Regions from separate parts of the Streptomyces hundungensis genome, predicted to be linked through region 3. Evidence: riboswitches for the same ligand, from Rfam matches in the RefSeq annotation. Region 3 holds a riboswitch; each other region holds the start of a gene.
The links. Region 3 has a riboswitch for cobalamin ahead of DWB77_RS20210 (CbtB domain-containing protein). Riboswitches for the same ligand answer to the same signal wherever they lie in the genome.
Positions count from the first base shown of each region.

Region 1: it holds a riboswitch for cobalamin, as region 3 does, so the genes downstream of both, DWB77_RS27340 (HoxN/HupN/NixA family nickel/cobalt transporter) here and DWB77_RS20210 (CbtB domain-containing protein) in region 3, are expected to answer to the same signal.
Region 2: it holds a riboswitch for cobalamin, as region 3 does, so the genes downstream of both, DWB77_RS23735 (ABC transporter substrate-binding protein) here and DWB77_RS20210 (CbtB domain-containing protein) in region 3, are expected to answer to the same signal.
Region 4: it holds a riboswitch for cobalamin, as region 3 does, so the genes downstream of both, DWB77_RS29065 (cobalamin biosynthesis protein) here and DWB77_RS20210 (CbtB domain-containing protein) in region 3, are expected to answer to the same signal.

Region 1 is NZ_CP032698.1:6,164,006-6,169,715, reverse strand. It holds gene DWB77_RS27355 (caspase family protein) at 1-15, shown strand, start outside; gene DWB77_RS27350 (YybH family protein) at 356-721, opposite strand; gene DWB77_RS27345 (LysR family transcriptional regulator) at 842-1,732, shown strand; gene DWB77_RS27340 (HoxN/HupN/NixA family nickel/cobalt transporter) at 1,753-2,859, opposite strand; cobalamin riboswitch at 2,889-3,086, opposite strand; gene DWB77_RS27335 (metalloregulator ArsR/SmtB family transcription factor) at 3,177-3,539, shown strand; gene DWB77_RS27330 (hypothetical protein) at 3,730-4,011, opposite strand; gene DWB77_RS27325 (arsenate reductase family protein) at 4,129-4,488, shown strand; gene DWB77_RS39015 (hypothetical protein) at 4,646-5,635, opposite strand.
Region 2 is NZ_CP032698.1:5,354,117-5,359,826, reverse strand. It holds gene DWB77_RS39320 (putative leader peptide) at 1-72, opposite strand, end outside; gene DWB77_RS23745 (ABC transporter ATP-binding protein) at 139-933, opposite strand; gene DWB77_RS23740 (FecCD family ABC transporter permease) at 930-1,973, opposite strand; gene DWB77_RS23735 (ABC transporter substrate-binding protein) at 2,114-3,094, opposite strand; cobalamin riboswitch at 3,133-3,258, opposite strand; gene DWB77_RS23730 (Mov34/MPN/PAD-1 family protein) at 3,261-3,683, opposite strand; gene DWB77_RS23725 (amino acid permease) at 3,769-5,232, opposite strand; gene DWB77_RS23720 (DUF2017 domain-containing protein) at 5,553-5,710, opposite strand, start outside.
Region 3 is NZ_CP032698.1:4,533,039-4,538,748, forward strand. It holds gene DWB77_RS20195 (ATP-binding protein) at 1-225, shown strand, start outside; gene DWB77_RS20200 (ABC transporter permease) at 203-997, opposite strand; gene DWB77_RS20205 (ABC transporter ATP-binding protein) at 994-1,998, opposite strand; gene DWB77_RS20210 (CbtB domain-containing protein) at 2,574-2,795, opposite strand; cobalamin riboswitch at 2,832-3,002, opposite strand; gene DWB77_RS20215 (histidine phosphatase family protein) at 3,124-3,693, shown strand; gene DWB77_RS38960 (hypothetical protein) at 3,764-4,327, shown strand; gene DWB77_RS20225 (Eco57I restriction-modification methylase domain-containing protein) at 4,563-5,710, shown strand, end outside.
Region 4 is NZ_CP032698.1:6,560,455-6,566,164, reverse strand. It holds gene DWB77_RS29080 (lysozyme) at 1-281, shown strand, start outside; gene DWB77_RS29075 (inorganic phosphate transporter) at 423-1,688, shown strand; gene DWB77_RS29070 (hypothetical protein) at 1,721-1,951, shown strand; cobalamin riboswitch at 2,053-2,191, shown strand; gene DWB77_RS29065 (cobalamin biosynthesis protein) at 2,288-3,244, shown strand; gene DWB77_RS29060 (cobyric acid synthase) at 3,226-4,731, shown strand; gene DWB77_RS29055 (putative cobaltochelatase) at 4,784-5,710, shown strand, end outside.

The DNA of each region.
Region 1 (5,710 bases), 1.6 Mb from region 3:
CGTCCCTGTGACTGACTGGACCGTCCGCTGTGGCTGCGGCTTCGTGCCGTCGCCACTCTCTCCGAAGAAGGTGTTCCAGGCAGCGATCAGCAGGAGCACGCCCAAAGCCGCCGCCCAAAACCCGGGCTTTTTGGCCCTGCTGGATACCGTCGTCGGCTTCACGTAATGCGCTGCCCGGTAGTAACCCTTCCGCGTCTGTGCCATGGTCCCCATACCCCCCGATTTAGCACCTTGTCCGTCACTGTGAAGTGTGGCAGGACACTGGAGACAACGATCGGTGAACGGGGAACAGCGGCCGGATCTGATCGACGCCCAGCCGCGCCGTGGAGCGAAGCCGCGACGCGGGCGGGGACCTTCACTCCCCCCGCGAAACGAACTCCGGCTGGTCCAGTACGCGGAGCCAGCTGCCGTCGGGCTGGCGGCGGGCTACCTGGGCGCGGGCGCCGGTGCCGTCCTTCGGGGGGGTTGCCGTGAGGGCGAGGTCGCCGTTGAGCAGGGTCGGCAGGGGCTGCTCCTGTTCGAAGTGGGGGCGGTGGGCGAGCACCTTCTCCCAGAGTTCGCGGATCGCCTCGCGGCCCACCGTGCGGCTGCCCGGCGGGTAGGCCAGCACCGCGTCCTCCTCGTAGAGCGCGGCGACCCCGGCCGCGTCGCCGGCGTTGGACCGCTCGACGAACAAGCGCGTGATGTCCTCGGGTCGCATGGCCTTCTCGTACTGCGACATGGGGTCCTCCTGGGCTCGGTGGTGGCGGCCGTCCGCCTGGTGCTTCCGTACGACCAAGTCTCGTCGGGGGCACATCAGAAGTCCAACAGATGGATCTGATGGGAGCTAGAATCCACAGTCATGGACTTGAGGCAGCTCGAATACTTCGTCGCGGTCGCCGAGGAGCGGAACTTCACCCGGGCCGCCGAGCGGGTGCACATCAGCCAGTCGGGCGTCAGCGCCCAAATCCGGCAGCTGGAGCGGGAGTTGGGGGCCGAGCTGTTCGACCGGTCGGCCCGCACCGCCGCGCTCACCACCGCCGGAAAGGCCGCCCTCGACCACGCCCGGGCCGCGCTCGCCGCCGCCGGGGCGGTCCGTCAGGCCGTGGGCGAGGTGACCGAGCTGATCCGGGGCCGGCTGAGCATCGGCATGGTCATCGGCTGCACCGTCACGCCGCTGTTCGACGCCCTCGCCGCGTTCCACCGGGCCCATCCCGGCGTCGAGATCTCACTTGTGGAGGACCATTCCGACCGGCTCGTCGACGGGGTGCGCGCCAGCACCCTGGACCTCGCGCTCATCGGGACGCCGACCGCCGCCCACGAGGGCCTTGACGCCCTGACGATCATCGAGGAGCGGCTCGTCGCGGCGGTCCCGGCCGAGCACCCCCTCGCCAGGCAGGACCGGGTCACCCTGCGCGATCTCTGCGCGTACCCGATCGTGTGCATGCCACCGGGGACGGGGCTGCGGGCCGTCTTCGACCGGGTCTGCGCCGCGCAGTCCCTGCACCCGACGATCGCGCTGCAAGCCGGCGCCGCGGACGCCATCGCCGACCTCGCCGCCCGCGGGCTCGGCGTCGCCGTTCTCAGCGAGTCGATGGCCGCGCACTACCGTGACCGGCTCACCGCCCGGCTCATCGACGACGCCGAGACGCCCGCCTTCCTCTCCCTCGTCTGGAAGCACTCCCCCAGTCCCGCGGTGCGTGCGTTCCTCGCGCACGGCCGGCGGGCGTTCGGCATCTCGGGCACGGCCTGACTGCGGGGCGGTGCCACGCCTCAGGCGGCGCCCGCCCACTTCTGCTCGACCTTGCCGAACCGCCAGTACGCCAGGGCCGCCCCCCACACCACCACGAACAGGCCGACGATGACGAAGCCGACGTTGTCCAGGTTCAGGGACGCCACCCAGCCGCTGACCGGGTCGGTGAGGTCCAGCTTCTTGTGCAGGACGCCGACGAGCTCGATGGTGCCGATGAAGAAGGCCACCGCGATCGAGAGGCCCGTGATGGTGAGGTTGTAGTAGACCTTGCGCACCGGGTTGGAGAACGCCCACTGGTAGGCGAAGTTCATGAACGTGCCGTCGAGGGTGTCGAACAGGCTCATCCCGGCGGCGAACAGCAGGGGCAGGCACAGGATCGCGTACCAGGGCAGCCCGGCGGCGGCGCCCGTTCCGGCCATCACCATCAGGGTGACCTCGGTCGCGGTGTCGAAGCCCAGGCCGAAGAGGAAGCCCAGCGGGAACATCTGGCCGGGCCGGGATATGGACTGGGTGAAGCGGCGCAGGATGCGGTTCATGAATCCCCGCGAGTCCAGGTGGGCTTCGAGTTCCCGCTCGTCGTACGCGCCCGACCGCATCGCGCGGAACACCTTCAGGATGCCGAAGAGCGCCACCAGGTTGAGGGCGGCGATCAGGTACAGGAAGGAACCGGAGACGGTGGTTCCGACGACGCCGAGCACCTGGTGGGTGCTGGAGTCCTCGTTCAGGAGGACGCCGGCGAGCTGCGCGCCGCCCGCCACCAGGGCGGCCAGGACGACCACGACGCTGGAGTGGCCGAGCGCGAACCAGAAGCCGACGGAGACCGGCCGCTTGCCGTCCGCCATCAGCTTGCGGGTGGTGTTGTCGATGGCCGCGATGTGGTCGGCGTCGAAGGCGTGCCGCATGCCGAGCGTGTACGCGGTGATGCCGAGGCCGACGCCGTACGTCTTGGTGCCGACGGCGTAGTGCTCGGGGGCCACGAGCAGGAACAGGACGCCGAAGGCGACGACATGGAGGGCGGCTATCACCGCGAGGAGGACGGCGGTGCGCACGGTGTCCTCGCGCCGCCAGCGGAAGGAGGGCACCACGGGGGCGCCCGTATCGGGGGACGTGCGGACGGGCAGGGTCATTCGGGTCACGCTCCAGCACCTCGTGGATCACTTCGTGAGATGCCGCGGCCGGTCTCCTGGCTGACGGGTGGGTGCCTTGGTCCCGGCCTTCCCGGGCAGGTGGATCCTGGCCAGTGGCGTCGCGAGGGGACGGCGGCTCTCCGGAACCCGGAGAACCCGATCACAGTGGCGAGGGCCGCTCCGGTTTCGCACCGGTCTTCCCGAACACCACGGCCAGGTCACCCTAGACGCTGGTCAGTTGCCCGCACAGCTGCACAGCTGTGCAGGTATCGAAGATCACACCTGTCCGGGCGCCACGGCCCTGCGAGGATGCGGGCATGCATCTCGTCCCCGCCGAACGCGCCGGCCACCGCATCATCGACGGCCACCGGGTCTGCGACGCCGTCGCGGCCATCGGTGACCCGGACCGGGTGCGCGCCTGGGCCGACCGGTTCTCGCTGCTCGCCGACGCCAACCGGCTCGCCCTGCTCCTCGCTCTGCACCGGGCGGGCCCGCTGGCCGTCTCCGATCTCGCGGTGGCGACGGGCATGCGCGACCCGGCCGTCTCCCAGGCCCTTCGACTGCTCCGGGCGGCCGGAGCGGTCGCCGGCGAGAAGGAGGGGCGGGTGGTGCGCTATCGCGTGGTCGACGAGGCGACCGCGCGGCTCCTCGACGAGTACGCGGCGAACGCGCCGGTCTGAGGCGGAAGTTGGAGCGCCTCCGGGCGCGCCGAACCCGGCCCGTCCCTGGCCAACCATGGCCACCCCACCACACCCGGCCACACCCGGCCACACCCGGCCAGCCCGCCGCACCGCCGAACCCGGCCACCCCGCCCGAATCGTCTCCTCGGTTTCCCGAGGCACGATCCGGGCGGTCAGCGCCGGTCGCGGATCAGCGGCCGTCGTAGATCAGCGCGCGCACCATGCGGCAGGTGGCCTCCGACGGGGGGTGCACCCCGATCAGCGCCGCCATGGTGCGTATCGCGCGGTCGGGCGCCTGCTCGGGGCGGTAGACGCCCGTGTCGAGCAGGGCGATGGCCAGGCGCATCGCCTTCAGACGCCGGTTGTGGGACTCGTACCACACACGCGGGCGCCCCGCGGGCAGCGGCACCTTGTGCAGGGGCTGGAGGGACAGCTGTTTCGGGGCGTGCGAGGTGAGTACGGCAGCGGTCATGGGCGTCCTCCTGGGCGGTCGGGAACCCTCACTAACTGCCTCAATTTTACTGCGGGGCACTGACAATCGGCCCTGGCCGGCAGGGCTTTGGGGATGTCTCGCAGGTACCCTTGCCGCATGGAGATCTGGATCAATCCGGCCTGCTCGAAGTGCCGCAGCGCGGTGGACCTGCTGGACGCGGAGGGCGCCGACTACACGGTGCGCCGTTACCTGGAGGACGTGCCTTCGCCCGAGGAGATCCGGGCCGTGCTCGACCGGCTCGGCCTCGAACCGTGGGACATCACCCGCACCCAGGAGGCCGCCGCCAAGGAGCTCGGCCTCAAGGACTGGCCGCGCGACGCGGACGCCCGTGAGCGCTGGGTCGCGGCGCTCGCCGAGCACCCCAAGCTGATCCAGCGCCCCATCATCACGGCGGACGACGGCACGGCCGTGGTGGGCCGCACCGACGACGCCGTACGCGACGCCCTGTCCCGCTAGGCTAGCTCCTGACGCCCTCCGCCGAGGTCCGGTCAGTGACTGGATAGCTGAGACCGTCGTCGGCTTGGAGCGGGCGCCTCGGGGCCGTGAACACAAAGAGGCCCGCGCGCGGCCCTGCGATGCAGGGCCACGGGCCTTCGCTGTACTGGTCGCGGGGTCAGCCGCCCAGGTTGCGGTGCTCCTTCGTCGGGATTGAGAAGGTCGCCGGCCGCCGACGGGGCGGCTGGGTGGCGCAGGGCGGTGACCGGTACGGCACCAGGCTCGGTGCTGGGAGCCCAGACCATCCGTCAGGTGTCGTCCCACTCGCATCCTCAGCCGTGATCGGGGTGGGGGTGCCGTAAGAAGACGCCGTGGGTGTGGACGGCGCGCGGGATGCGGGGGATGCGGACCGCCGGGTCGTCGCCGGGGTACGGATGCAGGTTCCGCCAGCCGTGGACCCTGACCATGTACGCGACGGCGGCCTCGATGATGTCGGCCCACCGCTGGTGCCGAGGACGATGAACGCGACCGGGTAGAGGTGGTCCTGGGTCCGGTCGTCGATCCCGGTGACGTACAGGCCGCGATGGGCGACGAAGCCGCTGTCGGACGCGTCGTCGCCGGGCATCCAGAGCTGTTCGACGGGGTGCGGGGTGCCGTCCTTGCTGGTCTCGATCTCGTACAAGGCCGGGGCGGTCACGCGCTCACCCCCGCGAGGGCAGCGTCCAGGAGCGCACGGCGTCGGCGTCGTACGGGTCAGCGCACAGCCGGTGGTCGCTGACGTCGAACCAAACCGCACGCTGACGCGGAACCCGGGCACGAGGGTGCTCTCCGGCCCGTCCAGCGTGGCGGTGAGACGGTCGTAGTCCTGCTGGGCGTGCCGGGTCTGGGTGTACGGGTCGAGGCGCAGCAGGGTATAGCCGTCGAGGCTGTTGTCGCGTTTGCGGGCCTCGATGTAGAGGGCGTAGTGCGCGGGGGCCATGCCGACGTCGTCGGGCAGGGGCAGGTCGGAGGCGGCGTGGGTGAGCATCGTGTAGCCGGTCTGGCAGACACCGAGGCTTGTGCTGGTCTCGCAGGGGTACCAGCCGCCGTCGGTGTAGCCGTCTGGCGGCCGTGGAAGAAGCCGCGGGCGTGCGGGGGTCTCGGGGTGGACCACGGCGACGGTGATCACTCGGAGCCGTGGTCATCGCCGACGGGTTTGCGCGCGTTCCACGACGCCGGACGTTCACGATCGAGCCAATTTGGA
Region 2 (5,710 bases), 820 kb from region 3:
GTGCAGCCGCGCCACGAGCAGCAGGGCGGGGCCGCTGCTCGGCGTCTTGTCGCTCACGTCGTTCGAAACCATGGGGTCATCGTATAGATTCCCGGTCCGCTTCCAGGAATGTGATCTCGAATCCTGGACTGATCTTGCTCAGGATGTGGTCACCGCCCGGGTCGGCGGCAGGTAGACGACGGTGGGTGCGCCGGTGGCGGGGTGGATGCCCACCTCGGCGTCCACCCCGTAGACGGAGCCGAGGAGCTCCTTGGTGAGGACGTCGGCGGGCGGTCCTTCGGCGACGATCCGCCCGCCGGCGAGGACGCAGATGCGGTCGCAGAAGTACGCGGCGAGGTTGAGGTCGTGCAGGGCGAGCAGGTTGGCCGTCCCCAACTCCCGTACCAGGGACAGGACTTCGAGCTGGTAGCGGATGTCGAGGTGGTTGGTGGGCTCGTCCAGGACGACGACGTCCGGCTGCTGCACCAGGGCCCGGGCGACCAGGGCGCGCCGGCGTTCGCCGCCGGACAGCGACGGGAAGGGGCGGGCCGCGAGGTCGGCGATGCCGACGCGGGCGAGCGCCTCGCGTACGAGGGTGGCGTCGGCGGCGGTGTCGGCCTCCCAGAAGCGGTGGTGCGGGGAGCGGCCCATGGCGACGACCTCGGTGACGCTCAGCTCGATGGCCGCGGCGTCGGTGTCCTGGGGGACGGTGGCGATGCGGCGGGCGCGGGCCCTGACCGGCATGGCGTGCAGGTCGGCGCCGTCGAGCAGGACGCGGCCGGTGGTGGGGCGCAGGGTGGCGTAGACGCAGCGCAGCAGGGTGGTCTTGCCGCTGCCGTTGGGGCCGACCAGGCCGACGGTCTCGCCGGCGGCGACGCTCAGGGTGATGTCGTGGAGCAGTTCGCGGCCTTGGGGCGTGGTGTACGAGAGCGACTGGGTGCGCAGGGTCGTCATGCGGGGCCGCCTTCCGCGCGGGCGCCTCGGCCGCGCAGCATCCAGAGGAAGAAGGGCCCGCCGGTGAGCGCGGTGAGCACGCCGACGGGGATGTCCTGGGGGGCGGCGACGGTGCGGGCCGCGAGGTCGGCGAGGACGAGGAAGGCGGCGCCGCCGAGCGCCGCGACGGGCAGCAGGGTGCGGTGGGCGGCGCCGACCACCATGCGGGCGGCGTGCGGCACCATCAGGCCGACGAAGCCGATCGCCCCGCTGTAGGCGACGAGGACGCCGGTGAGCAGGGAGGCGAGGACGAAGACGGCGGCGCGGAAGCGGCCGGTGTCCAGGCCGAGCACGGTGGCGCCCTCCTCGCCGACGAGCAGCAGGTCCAGCGGGCGGGCCAGGGTGATCAGGACGAGGGTGCCGAGGGTGAGGGCGGCGGCGGGCAGGGCGAGCATGTCCCAGCGGGCGCCACCGAGGCCGCCGAGCGTCCAGTGCAGGACTTCCTGTACGTGTTCGGCGCGGGCGGAGGTGACCAGGATCAGGCTGGTGAGCGCGGACAGGACGTAGGAGACGGCGACTCCGGCGAGGACCAGGCGGCCGCCCGTCAGGGACCCGGCGCGCCGGGCCAGGGCGTACACGAGGACCAGCGCGGTGAGCGCTCCCGCGAAGGCGGCGGCGGGCAGGGCGACGGTGGTGGCCGCCCCCGCGCCGACCCCGAGGACGATGACGGCGACGGCTCCCGCGGAGGCTCCGCTGGAGACGCCGAGCAGGAAGGGGTCGGCCAGCGGGTTGCGCACGAGGGCCTGGAGGACGGTGCCGATGACGGCGAGCCCGGCCCCGGTGACGGCGCCGAGCACGACGCGGGGCAGCCGTACGTCGAGCACGATGGCCCGGTACGGGCCGGGTTCGGCGGCGCCGGTGACGATGTCCAGCACCTGGCCGGCGGGGATCCGCACCGAGCCGAGCGCGAGCCCGGCGAGGGCTGCCGCCAGCAGGACGAGGACGAGGCCGCCGAGCAGCGCGGGGTAGCGCAGACGGGAGCCCGGCCGGGTCCCGGTCACCGGCCCTGGCGCGCCAGGCTGTCGGGGCCCGCTCGCTGGCTCTGCCCCGCCCGGGCGTCGGAGCCCGGTCACCGGCCCTGCCGCGCCCGGCTGCCGGGCCTCGCTCGCTGGCGCTGCCCCGCCCGGGCGCCGGGTCCCGGTCACCGGCCCTGGCCCGTCCGCAGTTGCGAGGCGAGTTTCGCCACCGCGTCCGGTGCTCGGACGCCGGTCACCATGTCGGACAGCGGCAGCACGGCGAAGCTGTTGTTCTTGATGGCGGGGACGGAGGCGAGGGCGGGGTCGTCGCGCAGGCGCTTCTTCTTGGCGTCCACGCCGGTGCCGCCGTAGTCCAGGATCAGGATGGTCTCGGGGGCGCGGGCGACGACGTTCTCCCAACTGGCGTCGCCGAAGGACTTCTCCTTGAGGTCGTCCGCGAAGACGTTGCGACCGCCCGCGCGCGTCACGATGTCGTTGCCGATGCCCTTGCCGCCCACCGTGAACGCGGTCTTGTCGCCGCTGTCGTAGACGAACACGGGGCGCGGTGCGGCGCCCTCGCGCGCCGCCCGGGTGCGGGCGTTGGTCGCCTCGGCGGACCGTATCCAGGCCTCCGCGCGGTCGGGTACGCCGAAGGTGCGGCCCACCTCGCGGACCTCCTGGTACACGTCGTCCATGGTCGTCGCCGCGCCCTTGGGGCAGTTCTCCACGTTGAGGCGGGAGGTGATGCCGCTCTTGGCGAGGGTTTCGCGCGCGCGGCCCTCGTTGGCGGCGAACGCCGAGGCGTAACCGCCGTACACATGGTCGGGGTTGGCCGACAGGAGCTTCTCGTAGGAGGGGTAGGCGTCCGCGAGGACCGGCACCGAGCGGTAGTCCGCCGCGTACTTCGGGGCGATCCTGTCGTCCAAGTAGGCGGTGCCGACGAGGGACTTGGCGAGGCCCAGCTCCAGCATGACCTCCGTGGCGTGCTGGTTCATCGTGACGACCCGCTCGGGGGGCGCGGTGTAGGTGGTGGTCACCCCGCAGTTGGTGACCGTGTAGGGGAAGCCGGGCGCGGGGGCGCCCTTGGCCTCGGGCTGCGCCGGGGTGGTGCACGCGGCGAGCGGGAACAGCAGGGCGGCGGCGAGTGCCGCGCGGCGCCAGGGCATGGCTGAGCTCCTCCGAGGGGATTTCCACGTCCCCTGTCGTCGGGAGAAGGCGGCAGGTCAGTTCCTGGCTTCCGGCGCCGGGGCTCGTCCTCGGGGCCGGTCACAGTGGCGGGACCGTGCCGGATTCACACCGGCTTCCTGGGTCCTGCCGCCCACAACGTCATGATCAGTATGCCTCGACGACCTGGACGTCTTCCTCCGTGATCACGCCGTCCACGATGCGGTACGAGCGGAACTGGAACTCCCCCGCGCCGTCCGTGTCCGCCGTCGACACCAGGACGTAGTGCGCGCCCGGCTCGTTCGCGTACGTCACGTCGGTGCGCGAGGGGTAGGCCTCGGTGGCCGTGTGGGAGTGGTAGACGATCACCGGCTCCTCGTCGCGGTCGTCCATCTCGCGGTACAGCTTCAGCAGGTCCTGCGAGTCGAACTCGTAGAACGTGGGCGAGCGGGCCGCGTTCAGCATGGGGACGAAGCGCTCGGCGCGGCCGGTGCCCGCGGGGCCGGCGACCACACCGCACGCCTCGTCGGGGTGGTCGGCGCGGGCGTGCGCGACGAGCTGGTCGTACAGGGCCTGGGTGAGGGTCAGCATGTCGGCAAGGATAAGCATGCGGGCCGCCGCGTATCGAGTGTCGATACGAGACGGCCCGCATGGTGAGAACTTGCAGGTCAGCGCGCTAGCTGCGCTTCGCGAACGCCTTGTTCTCGGGGTTCTTGGCCTTGAGGACCAGGTAGGAGACGCCCAGGATCAGGGCCCACAGTGGCGCGCAGTACAGCGAGACGCGGGAGTCCTTGTCGATGCCCATCATCACGATGACCATGCCGATGAAGAGCAGCGCGAACCAGCTGGTCCACGGGGCGCCGGGGGCGCGGAAGGTGGACTGCGGGAGTTCGCCGCGGTCGGCCTTGGCGCGGTAGCGGATCTGGCAGACCAGGATCATGATCCAGGCCCACATGCCGGAGATGGTGGCGAAGGAGACGACGTAGTCGAACGCCTTGCCCGGCGCGACGTAGTTGATCCAGACGCCGACCAGCATGAGGGCGGCCGAGACCGTGGTGCCCACCAGCGGGGTGCCGCTCTTGGTCAGCTTGGTGAAGACCTTCGGGCCCTGGCCGTTGAGCGCGAGGTCGCGCAGCATGCGGCCGGTGGAGTACATGCCCGAGTTGCAGGAGGACAGCGCGGCGGTCAGCACGACGAAGTTGACGATGCCCGCGCCGATGCCGAGGCCCATCTTCTGGAAGGCCGCGACGAAGGGGCTCACGCCCGGCTGGAACTCGTGCCACGGGACGACCGAGAGGATCATGATCAGGGCGCCGATGTAGAAGACGGCGATGCGCCACGGCACGGTGTTGATGGCCTTGGGCAGGGTCTTCTCGGGGTCCTTGGACTCGCCCGCGGTCACACCGACCAGCTCGACGGCGAGGAAGGCGAACATGACGATCTGGAGCGTCATCAGCGTGCCGCCGATGCCCTTGGGGAAGAACCCGCCGTCGTTCCAGAGGTTGGCGACGGTGGCGGTGTCCGCGGCGTCCGAGAAGCCGACGGTCAGGATGCCGGCGCAGATCAGGATCATGCCGACGATGGCGGTCACCTTGACCATGGAGAACCAGAACTCCAGCTCACCGAAGAGCTTCACGGAGATGAGGTTCACGGCGTACAGGATGAGCGTGAAGATCAGCGCGTAGGCCCATTGCGGGATGCTGCCGTGGGTCCAGAAGGACATGTACTGGGCGGCCGCGGTGACTTCGGTGATGCCGGTGACGACCCAGAAGAGCCAGTACGTCCAGCCGGTCACGAAGCCCCAAAACGGGCCGACGAACTCGCGGGCGTACTCCGAGAAGGAGCCCGACACCGGGCGGTACATGAGCAGCTCGCCGAGCGCCCGCATGATGAAGAAGATCACCAGGCCCGCGATGGCGTAAGCCAGGATGAGGCTGGGGCCGGCCTTGGAGATGGCCTTGCCCGCGCCGAGGAAGAGGCCGGTGCCGATGGCACCGCCGATCGCGATCATCTGGATCTGCCGGGCCCCGAGGCCCCGCTGGTATCCCTCGCCCGAGCCTTCGCCCGGAGCCTGGGCGGTCGCCGCGGCCTCATTGCCGGCAGGACGCTCGTCGTGCTGGTCGACCTGCGCTGAGGTCATGGTGGTGCGCCTTTCTCCATGCTGACCCGTCCGCCTCGGTCACGAAGCGACGGATCAGGTCCTGATCCCCCCGGATGTGGATGGAGTGCCACCGGCGGTCTGCCGGTCGAAGCGCCCCCGGGAACATGGGTGGCGTACCCCGGGTGGTCGTGAAGATTTATCACGGCCTTACGGGTGATCCCCAGCGGGGTCTGTGGCAGGGACCACAGGAAGAAGCGGACAAAGGTCCTTCAACATGACAAAGCAGGTCGATGTGGTGACACGATCGTTATACGGATTTGAGCGTTCGCTGAGCGAACGGCCCCGAGACGGTCGATCGCTCAGGACATGAGCGTGTCGATGAGTGTTTCCTGGAGCACACCGAGCCACAGATAGGCCATCACCATCGGCTTGCGCGGGTCGTCGTCCGGCAGCCGGTAGAGCTCGCCGCTCTCGTCCTCGTCGGTGATGTCGAGGCGGGTGGCGATGGTCAGACGCA
Region 3 (5,710 bases):
TCCTCGGGCGTACGGCTGCTGGCGCTCGCGGAGCGGATGCGGGTGCACCGCGACTTCCCGACGATGTCCGCCGCCCGGGCCCGCGCGTTCGCCGAGGACGCCGGGGACGCCGACGGGGCGGCGTACGCCGACGCGGTGTCGGAATACGCCGCCCTGGGGCGCGACGAGCTGGCGGCGGCCGCCGTGCTGGTGCTGCGCGGCATCAGCGCTGGGGATCGCGGTTGAACCGGGCCTTCGACCAGAAGTAGCCGAGCACGGTCAGGCCGACGGCCCAGGCGATCGCGAGCCAGGCGTTGTCGCCGATCTCCGTGCCGAGCAGCAGACCGCGCAGGGTCTCGATGGCCGGGGTGAACGGCTGGTACTGGGCGATCGGCTGGAACCAGCCCGGCATCGAGTGCAGCGGCACGAACGCGCTGGACAGCAGCGGCAGCAGCACCAGCGGCATCGCGTTGTTGCTGGCGGCCTCGACGTTGGGGCTGATGAGGCCCATGCCGACGGCGATCCAGGTGAGCGAGAGGGAGAAGAGCACCAGCAGTCCGAAGGCCGCGAACCACTCCAGGACGGTGGCGTCGGTGGAGCGGAAGCCGATGGCCACCCCGATGGCGCCGACGACGACCACACTGAGGATCGACTGGAGGACGCTGCCGATGACATGGCCGACGATCACCGACCCGCGGTGGATCGCCATGGTGCGGAAGCGGGCGATGATGCCCTCGGTCATGTCGTTGGAGACGGAGATCGCGGTGCCGACGACCGTGCTGCCGACGGTCATGAGCAGCAGCCCGGGGACGATGTAGGCGATGTACTTGGCGCGGTCCGGGCCGCCGCCCGCGATGCCCATGCTCATGGTGTCGCCGAAGATGTAGACGAAGAGCAGCAGCAGCATGATCGGCGTGAGCAGCAGGTTCAGGGTGAGCGAGGGGTAGCGCCGGGCGTGCAGCAGGTTGCGGCGCAGCATGGTCGAGGTGTCGCGGACGGCGAGGGACAGCGAGCTCATCGGACGTTCTCCTTCAGCGCGGTGGCGGCCGTGGTGACCGTGGCGGGGGTGGTGGGGGCGGCAGGGCTGGTGGGGCTGGTGAGGGCGAAGAAGACGTCGTCGAGGTCCGGGGTGTGCACGGTCAGCTCGTCGGCCTCGATGGAGGCGGCGTCCAGCCAGTCGAGGATGGCGCGCAGTTCGCGCTGGCTTCCGCCGCTCGGGATCTGGAGCGACAGCGACTCGTCGTCGCGGGTCGCCTCGCGCAGGGCGACCGCCGCGCTCTCGTACGCCCGCGGCTCGTCGAAGCGGAGCCGGACGTGGCCGCCGGGGACGAGCCGCTTGAGCTCGCTCGCGGTGCCCTGGGCGACGAGCTTGCCGCCGTTCAACACCGCGATGCTGTCGGCGAGTTGATCGGCTTCGTCGAGGTACTGGGTGGTGAGCAGCACGGTCACGCCGCCCGAGACCAGGCCCCGGATGATGTTCCACATGGTGTGCCGGCTGCGCGGGTCGAGGCCGGTGGTCGGCTCGTCGAGGAAGATGATCCGGGGGTCGCCGACCAGCGTCATGGCGATGTCGAGACGCCGCTTCATGCCGCCGGAGTAGGTGGAGGCGGGCTTCTTCGCGGCGTCGGTCAGGTCGAAGCGTTCCAGGAGCTCGGCGGCGACCCGGCGGCCCTCGCGGCGCGACAGGTGGTGCAGATCGGCCATGAGCAGCATGTTCTCCTCGCCGGTGATCAGACCGTCGACGGCGGAGAACTGTCCGGTGACCCCGATGGCGGCCCGTACCGCCTGGGCGTCGGTGGCGAGGTCGTGGCCGCCGACCCGCAGCTCGCCGGCGTCGGCGGAGATCAGGGTGGAGAGGATCTGCACGGCGGTGGTCTTGCCGGCGCCGTTCGGCCCGAGCAGCGCGAAGATGCTGCCCGCCGGGACGTGCAGGTCGATGCCGTCCAGGACCGTCTTGTCCCCGAAGGACTTGCGAAGCCCGGTGGCCTCGATCGCGAGTTGGTTCGTCGATGTCTTCATGCCGCAGAGCGTGCGGGTGGACGCATTCACGGCGGTTTCAGCGGGGTTTCAGTGGGCGGGGGTGGTTGTTCCACCGCGGCCCGGTGGGGCTTGTTCGCGCGGTTCCCCGCGCCCCTGGGGGGGTGGAGGTACCCGGTTGGGGGTGGGGCGCCCGGGGTTGCCGGGGGCCCTGTTGGGTGGCTGTGCCGCGTCAGGGGCGCGGGGAACTGCGCGGCCAGGCACGCACGGTCTGCGGACGGCGTGCGGTCGCGTCAGGCGGTTGTTCCACCGCGGCCCGGTGGGGCTTGTTCGCGCGGTTCCCCGCGCCCCTGGGGGGGGTGGAGGTACCCGGTTGGGGGTGGGGCGCCCGGGGTTGCCGGGGGCCCTGTTGGGTGGCTGTGCCGCGTCAGGGGCGCGGGGAACTGCGCGGCCAGGCACGCACGGTCTGCGGACGGCGTGCGGTCGCCTCGGGTGGTTGTTCCACCGCGGCCCGGTGGGGCTTGTTCGCGCGGTTCCCCGCGCCCCTGGGGAGGCGCGGCGGGTCCGGGCCAGCGGCGGGGGGCGGCCGTCGGCCGGTGGTGGGCGGCCCGGGTGGGTCAGTGGCAGGGGAAACCGAGGAGGTGGCGGCCGTCGTGCAGCCACTCGTGCACGGTGGAGCCGGACAGGAGCGAGGTGGCGCCCTGCTCGGCGCCGACGAAGTAGATCAGGACCAGCATCAGGATGCCGAAGAAGACCGCCCAGGGGGCGATCGCGCCGATCGGCAGCTTGGCGAGTACGGCGGTGGGCGTGCTGGTCGGCTGGGCGACGGACTGCGCCATGGCAGGACCTCCCGGGGGAACTCGCGTCCCATTTGGTGGTGCACACGACGACGGCTACGGGTCTGACTTGCCCGGCGCCCCCCGTCCCCCCGGCGCTCCCGGAGGCGGTGGATCGTGCTGGGCATACAGTGGCGCGACCGTGCCGGAGTCCCACCGGCTTCCGTTCTGCCGTCGTCATCAACGACGAGAAGGTAGCGCGAAGTACGGATCCGGCCAAGGGCGCACGGAGGGGGCGCGAGCGCGCGTCCGCTGACGGGCAGCCGCCAACTACCTTGTCGGCATGGCTAATTGGGGGTGGCTCATTGAGGGTGGCCCATTGGGGAGCGTCATGACATTCCGCTTGGTGTTGGTCTCGCCCGCCTTCAGCCGCTCGCTGCGTGAGGCGCGGTTCGACGACGGCGCGCCGCTGGAGCCCGCCGGGCTCGCCGCGGCCCGGGCGGCGGCGCCGGGGCTGCACGCCGCCGACCGGTACCTGGCCTCCCCGACGGCGCGCTGCCGCGAGACCGCGACCGCGCTCGGCGTGGCCGCGCACGACACCGCCGAGCTGGCCGCGCTGGACGTGGGCCGCTGGCGCGGCCGGACCCTGGCCGAGGTGGGCGCGGCCGAGCCGGAGGCGGTCGGCGCCTGGCTCACCGACCCGGCGGCCGCACCGCACGGCGGCGAACCCGTACGGGCGCTGTGCGCGAGGGCGACCGCGTGGCTGGCGGCTGCCACGGAGGACGCCGGCCGCACCCTCGCGGTCGTGGAGCCCGAGATCGTACGGGCCCTGGTGCTGCGGGCGCTGGACGCGCCGGAGTCGGCGTTCTGGCGCATCGACGTACCCCCACTGACAGCGACCGAACTGACCGGCCGCTCCGGCCGCTGGAACCTTCGCGCGGGGCGGCCGTTGACCCCGTAGGAAGAGGGGAGTTGGGGGGGCAGGGACCTCGCCGTGGAACCGGGCTCGGGCGGCCTGTCACTGTGAGGGCGTGACGGAAATCGAGACGGACGACGGACCCGCGGTGGGAGCCCGCCGTACACGCGGGAACCTGTACGCGTACCGGGTACGGGGTCGCGTACGCAGCGCGGTGGTCCTGTGGGCAGGCGGCCGGGGTGACGAACCCGACCGGGTGTGCACCGCGCCGGACGACGGCCCCGGGCAGGTGCCGGTGTTCGTGACGGTGCGGCAGGCGCGGATGTACGCGCGCCGACGAGGATGGAAGCCGGCCACGCCTGAGGCCGGCACGCTGGAGCTGCGCCGGATCGAGCACTGGCTGGAGGACCCCCGCCGCCGAAAGGCCCCGCCGGGCCCGGTCCTGGACGCGTGGAACTTCTTCGAGGACCTCGCCCGAGGCCTCGAAGCGACCACTGCGCTGCCCCGCCAGGGACCGGTACACGGGAACGCCTACGAGAAGCTGTTCGCGGGCGAGTGCGCCGCGTGGACTCCCGACGAACAACACGCGGTACGGGAGCTCCTCACGGCCGGCGTGGAACTGTGGAACTCGTGCCCGGTAGCCGCCAACCCTCGCTCCGTACGCGCGCGCGGCCGGTGACCCGGGCCGCTCGCACCCGAACCACCCCGCCTCAACTCCCCAAAGGACGCGCGAAAGGCTCCGTCGCGGCCGGAAAGATTCGCGGCAAAACCACCGCCCCGCCCGCGAACTCGGAATTCAAAATAAGAACGCCCGCGATGCGTCCGCGCTTTTCCCGCCGTTGCTACGGGTAGCGGAATCGGTACGCATCTCCACCAAACGACCCGGCGGGACGCCCCGTGAGAGGATCGCGGACGTGAAACTGATCGAGAACACCGAGGCACGGCGGGTGGAGGCGCTCAGTGTCCTTGACCCTCTGACCCAGGCTGCCCTGGGGCAGTTCTTCACCCCTGCACGAGCCGCCGACCTGATCGCCTCGATGCCTCGCCTGGACGCGCTGAGCAACACCGTGCGCATTCTGGACCCCGGCGCCGGCGTCGGCTCGCTGACCGCCGCGCTGGTGACCCGACTGCACGAAGAGCGCCCTGACCTGGACGTCCACGTCGTGGCTGTGGATATCGACCCGCAGGTCATGCCCTACCTGCGGGCCACGCTCGAGGAATGCAGGGCGACCTACGGCACCACGTTCGACCTCGTGCAGGGCGACTACCTCACCGACGATGACGCACTCACCGACGGTGCGTTCGACCTCGTCATCGCCAACCCGCCCTATGCGAAGCTCGCCGCGGGCAGTAGGCAACGTAAGCGCACCGCGCAAGACCTGGTCGATGTCAGCAACACTTACGCGGCGTTCTGGGCCAGGGCCACAGCCGCCCTGGCCCCCGGTGGCCAGATCTCGATCATCGTGCCCCGTTCCTGGGCCAACGGCCCCTACTACCGCGCCTTTCGTCAGTGGATGCTCGACCGCACCAGCCTCGATCTCCTCCACATCTTCGAGAGTCGCAACACAGTCTTCGCCGACACCGGCGTCCTCCAGGAAAACGTCATCGTGAAGGGCACACGGGGCGACCAGGAGTCGCAGGTCGTCCTGTCGGCGTCGGTCGCGCACCACGACGCGCCGCTGCGCCGCACCGTCCCGTTCGACACCGTGGTCCTGCCAGGGGACCGCGAGCGGTTCGTCCGCTTCGACGAGCCTGTCGTGCCGCCGGCCGTCTCGTTCACCTTGGCGGACCTGGGCCTGGGCGTCAGCACGGGCAAGGTCGTCGACTTCCGCAACCGCGAACACCTCACCGAAGACCTCAGCGCCGACGGTGTCGTGCCGATGGTCTATCAGGCCAACGTGCGCGGCGGAAAGATCGAATGGCCACAGCGCCCCGCGAAAAAGCCGCAGGGTTTCTCCCCCGGCACCGAGGCCGCCCGCAAGCTGCTTCTGCCCGAAGGGCACTACGTCGTCATCAAGCGCTTTACCGCGAAGGAGGAGAAGCGGCGCGTGGTCGCGGGCGT
Region 4 (5,710 bases), 2.0 Mb from region 3:
TCGCCGGGTTCAGCGACGAGGTGCGGCTGCGCACCGGCCGCCGGCCGGTGATCTACACGACGACCCTCTGGTGGAACGAGTGCACCGGCCGCAGCCGGGCGTTCGGCGCGGACCACGCGCTGTGGCTGGCCCGGTACGCAGCCGCGCCGGGCGCGCTGCCGACGGGCTGGTCCTACTGGACGTTCTGGCAGCACGCCGGCGGCAGCGGGAGGCTGCCGGGTGACCAGAATCTCTTCTATGGGAGTTTTGCGCAGTTGAGGCGGTTCGCAACCGGGCGCTGAACGGCCCCGGCGCCCGGCAGGGAACAACAAAGGGGACAACAAGGGGCTACGGACACCGATGCGCCCGCCCCAGTTCACCTTCCGTTCATTCAGGTTACTTACGTTCGTCCCGCCACTGACGTCGAACGATTGCCTGGGTAAATGGAACACATCACGCTGCTGCTCGCGATTGTGATCGTGACAGCTCTAGTGTTCGATTTCACGAACGGTTTCCACGACACCGCCAACGCGATGGCCACGACCATCTCGACCGGCGCCCTGAAGCCCAAGACGGCGGTCGCCATGTCCGCCGCACTCAACCTGCTCGGCGCGTTCCTGTCGGTGGAGGTCGCCAAGACGATCTCCGGCGGGATCATCGACGAGAAGGGCATCCGCACCGAGGTCATCTTCGCGGCCCTGGTCGGTGCCATCCTCTGGAACCTGTTGACCTGGCTGCTCGGACTGCCCTCCAGCTCCTCGCACGCCCTGTTCGGCGGCCTCATCGGCGCCGCCGTGATGTCGGCGGGCTGGTCCTCGGTCAACGGCTCCACCGTCGTCACCAAGGTGCTGCTGCCCGCCGTCGCCGCACCGGTCGTCGCGGGCATCGCCGCGATGCTGGCCACCAAGCTCACGTACCGGATCAACCGGAACACCGACGAGAAGGCCACCGCCAAGGGCTACCGGGCCGGGCAGATCGCCTCGGCCGGCCTCGTCTCGCTGGCGCACGGCACCAACGACGCCCAGAAGACGATGGGCATCATCACCCTCGCCCTGGTCACCGGCGGGGTGCTGCACCCCGGTGCCAACCCCCCGCTGTGGGTCATCGTCTCGGCCGGCCTGGCCATCGCGATGGGCACCTACCTCGGCGGCTGGCGCATCATCCGCACCATGGGCAAGGGCCTGACCGAGCTCCGCCCGCCGCAGGGCTTCGCCGCTCAGACCGCCGCCGCCACCGTCATCCTGGCCTCCTCGCACATCGGCTTCTCGCTCTCCACCACCCAGGTCTGCTCGGGTTCGGTCATGGGCGCCGGAGTCGGCCGCAAGGGCGGGGTGGTCCGCTGGTCCACCGCGTCCCGGATGGCCGTCGCCTGGATCCTGACGCTGCCGGCCGCCGCACTCGTCGGCGCGGGCGCGGAGTTCCTCACCCAGCAGGGCCCCTGGGGCATCGCCGCCGTCGCCGTCCTTCTGATCGCCGGCTCGGGCACCATCTGGAAGCTGTCGCGCCGCCAGCCGGTCGACCACCACAACGTCACCGCGGACGAGATCGGCGAGGTCCCGCAGGCCGAGCCCGCCGGGGTCATCACCACCGCGATCGCCGCGGTCACCCCGCCGCCGACGCTGGCCGCCGCGACCGCCGGCCTCACAGCCACCATCCCGGCCCCTGCCCCGGTGGCCCCCGCCGACCCGCCCACCCCGGCGACGGTCTGACCCCGGTCCTCCGGCACAGCTAAGGAATCCTCATGCACATCGACTGGGCAGCCCTCGGCTCCGTGTTCGGCGTCAGCCTCGCGGTGACCGTCGGCCTGGTGGGCCTGTTCACCCTCGGCATCGTGGGCCTCACCAAGCGGGAGGCCGCGGCCTCCGGCACCGGCAACCCCGGAAGCACGGCCGTGGCCCGCACGGGTGCGTACGCCTGCTTCGCGCTCTGCGCGGCGGCCGTCGCGTACGGGATCTTCCTGATCGTCGCCTGACCCACGGGCACCATCCGAACCGCCCTCCGGCCCGCGCCGGAGGGCGGTCGCATGCCCGGCCGCACGCTCTCTCGCGCCGCAGGTCAACGGCAAGTTGACGGGTGTTCTCGGCGCGTGGTGGACTGCACCGGCCAGCTACGGCGGCAGAAGAGGAAGCCGGTGCGAATCCGGCGCGGTCCCGCCACTGTCACCGGGGAGAGATCCCCGTGAGCCAGGAACTCTCACCGCCGGTCACGTCGAACCAGGGCGCGGACACCCTGAGTGAGGACATACCGCCATGTGTGCCTGCCTGCCCAGCCCTGCCGGTCCTTCCCGCCCCGCCCTGGCGCGCTGAGGATGCGGGCCGATCGCACCTTCGCCTACGGCGCCGCCGCCGGACTCGTCGCCGACCTCCTGCTCGGCGATCCGCGCCGCGGCCATCCGGTCGCCGCGTTCGGCCGGGCGGCCGGTGCCGTCGAACGTCTCCTGTGGCGCGACCACCGCGGCCGGGGCGCCCTGCACACCCTGGTGTGCGCGGGTGGCGCCGCCGGCGCCGCGGCCCTGGTCTCCCGTGCCGTACGCGGCCGCCCCGCAGCCTCCTTCGCACTGACCGCGGCCGCCACCTGGACGGTGGTCGGCGGCACCTCGCTCGTCCGTGAGGCGCGGGCCATCGGCGGCGCGCTTGCCGCGGGCGACGTGGAGGTGGCCCGCGAGCGGCTCCCGCATCTGTGCGGGCGCGACCCGCGGTCCCTGGACGCCGATGGCATCGCGCGCGCGGTCGTCGAGTCGGTCGCCGAGAACACCTCCGACGCCGTCGTCGGCGCCCTGGTGTGGGGTGCGCTAGCGGGCGTGCCCGGGCTCGTGGGCTTCCGCGCGGTCAACACCCTGGACGCGATGGTCGGGCACAAGTCGCCCCGGTACCGCCGCTACGGCTGGGCCTCGGCGCGGCTCGACGACGTGGCGGGCTGGCCCGGCGCACGCGTCACCGCGGGTCTCGCGGCGCTCGCGGGCCCCGACACCCGGGGCGCGTTCCGCGCCTGGCGCGCCGACGCCGACCGGCACCCCAGCCCCAACGCGGGCCCCGTGGAAGCCGCGTTCGCGGGCGCGCTCGGCGTACGGCTCGGCGGCACGCTCTCGTACGCGGGACGCGTCGAGCACCGGCCGGTCCTGAACGCGTCGGGGCGGCCCGTCGAGGTCGCCGACATCGAACGTGCGGTACGGCTCTCGCGCACGGTGGGCCTGCTGACGCTGGCCTGCGCCGTGGTTGCGGGGGCCGCTGTGAGAAAGGGACGTACATGGGTGGCGGGCTGCTGATCGCGGGCACGACCTCCGACGCGGGCAAGAGCGTCGTCACGGCCGGGATCTGCCGCTGGCTGGTGCGCCGGGGCGTCAAGGTCGCGCCCTTCAAGGGGCAGAACATGTCGCTCAACTCGTTCGTGACGCGCGAGGGCGCGGAGATCGGCCGGGCCCAGGCGATGCAGGCACAGGCGGCGCGCGTGGAGCCGACCGCGCTGATGAACCCGGTGCTGCTCAAGCCGGGCAGCGACCGTTCCAGTCAGGTCGTCCTGATGGGGAAGCCGGTCGGCGAGCTGAGCGCCCGCGGCTACCACGGGGGACGCCAGCAGGCGCTGCTCGGCACCGTCCTGGAGTGCCTTGCGGAGCTGCGGGGCACCTATGACGCGGTGATCTGCGAGGGGGCGGGCAGCCCGGCCGAGATCAATCTGCGGCGTACCGACATCGTCAACATGGGCATCGCGCGGGCCGCGCGGCTGCCCGTGGTCGTGGTCGGCGACATCGACCGGGGCGGGGTGTTCGCCTCGTTCTTCGGGACGACGGCGCTGCTGAGCCCCGAGGACCAGGCGCTGGTCGCGGGGTACGTCGTCAACAAGTTCCGGGGCGACGTGACGCTTCTGGAGCCCGGCATCGAGATGCTGCGCGGCCTCACCGGACGGCACACCTACGGGATCCTGCCGTACGCCCATGGCCTCGGCATCGACGAGGAGGACGGCCTCAGGGTCTCGATGCGCGGGGCCGTGCGGGAGTCGGTGGTGGCGCCGCCGGTCGGCGAGGACGTGCTGCGGGTCGCGGTCTGCGCGGTGCCGCTGATGTCCAACTTCACCGATGTGGACGCGCTCGCGGCCGAGCCCGGCGTGGTCGTGCGGTTCGTGGACCGGCCCGAGGAACTCCTCGACGCCGACCTGGTGGTGGTGCCCGGAACCCGCGGCACGGTCCGCGCCCTGGAGTGGCTGCGCGAACGGGGCCTCGCGGCCGAAATTGCCCGCCGGGCGGCCGCGGGCCGCCCGGTCCTCGGCATCTGCGGCGGCTTCCAGCTCCTCGGCGAGCACATCGAGGACGACGTCGAGTCGAAGGCGGGCTCGGTCGCCGGCCTTCGGCTGCTGCCCGTACGCGTGCGGTTCGCGGCCGACAAGACCCTGGCGCGGCCCGTCGGCGAGGCCCTGGGCGAACGCGTCGAGGGGTACGAGATCCATCACGGGGTGGCCCAAGTCCTGGGCGGCGAGGCCTTCTTGGACGGATGCCGGGTCGGCTCCGTCTGGGGCACCCACTGGCACGGCTCCCTGGAGAGCGACGGGTTCAGACGGCGCTTCCTCGAACGGGTCGCGCGCGACGCGGGCCGCCGGTTCGTGCCCGCGCCCGACACCTCGTTCGGGGTGTTGCGCGAGGAACAGCTCGACCGGCTCGGCGACCTGATCGAGGAACACGCCGACACCGACGCCCTGTTGCGCCTGATCGAGCAGGGCCCGCCCGCCGGGTTGCCCTTCATCCCGCCGGGGGCGCCGTGACCGCCCCCGCCCGTACGCCGCGTACCGCACCAATCCGAGGAGAGATCGGCCCATGAGCACCCGGTATCCGTTCACCGCCGTCGTCGGCATGGACGACCTGCGGCTCGCGCTGCTCCTGAACGCCGTCAGCCCGGCTGTGGGAGGGGTCCTGGTCCGGGGCGAGAAGGGCACCGCCAAGAGCACCGCGGTCCGCGCGCTCGCGGACCTGCTGCCCGAGGTGGCGGTCGTGCCGGGCTGCCGCTTCAGCTGCGACCCGGCCGCGCCCGACCCGCAGTGCCCGGACGGGCCGCACGAGAGCGGCCCCGGCACGGCCCGTGCCGCCCGCATGGTGGAGCTTCCGGTGGGCGCCTCCGAGGACCGTCTGGTGGGCGCCCTCGACATCGAACGGGCGCTGGGCGAGGGCGTGAAGGCCTTCGAGCCGGGCCTGCTCGCGGACGCCCACCGCGGCATCCTCTACGTCGACGAAGTCAACCTGCTCCACGACCACCTCATCGACCTCCTCCTCGACGCCGCCGCCATGGGGTCGTCCTATGTGGAGCGTGAGGGCGTCTCGGTGCGGCACGCCGCGCGGTTCCTGCTGGTCGGCACGATGAACCCCGAAGAGGGCGAGCTGCGGCCGCAGTTGCTCGACCGGTTCGGCCTGACCGTCGAGGTCGCGGCCTCACGCGAGCCCGCCCAGCGCGTCGAAGTGGTGCGGCGCCGGCTCGCCCACGACGACGACCCGGCCGCGTTCGCCGGGCGCTGGGCGGACGAGGAGAGCGCGCTGCGCCAACGGATCGTCGCGGCACGGGAGTTGCTCCCCTCCGTGACGCTCGGAGACGCGGTGCTGCTCCAGATCGCGGCCACCTGCGCCGCGTTCGAGGTCGACGGCATGCGCGCCGACATCGTGATGGCGCGCACCGCCACCGCGCTCGCCGCGTGGGCGGGCCGTACGGAGGTGACCAGCGACGACGTCCGCCAGGCCGCGCTGCTGGCGCTG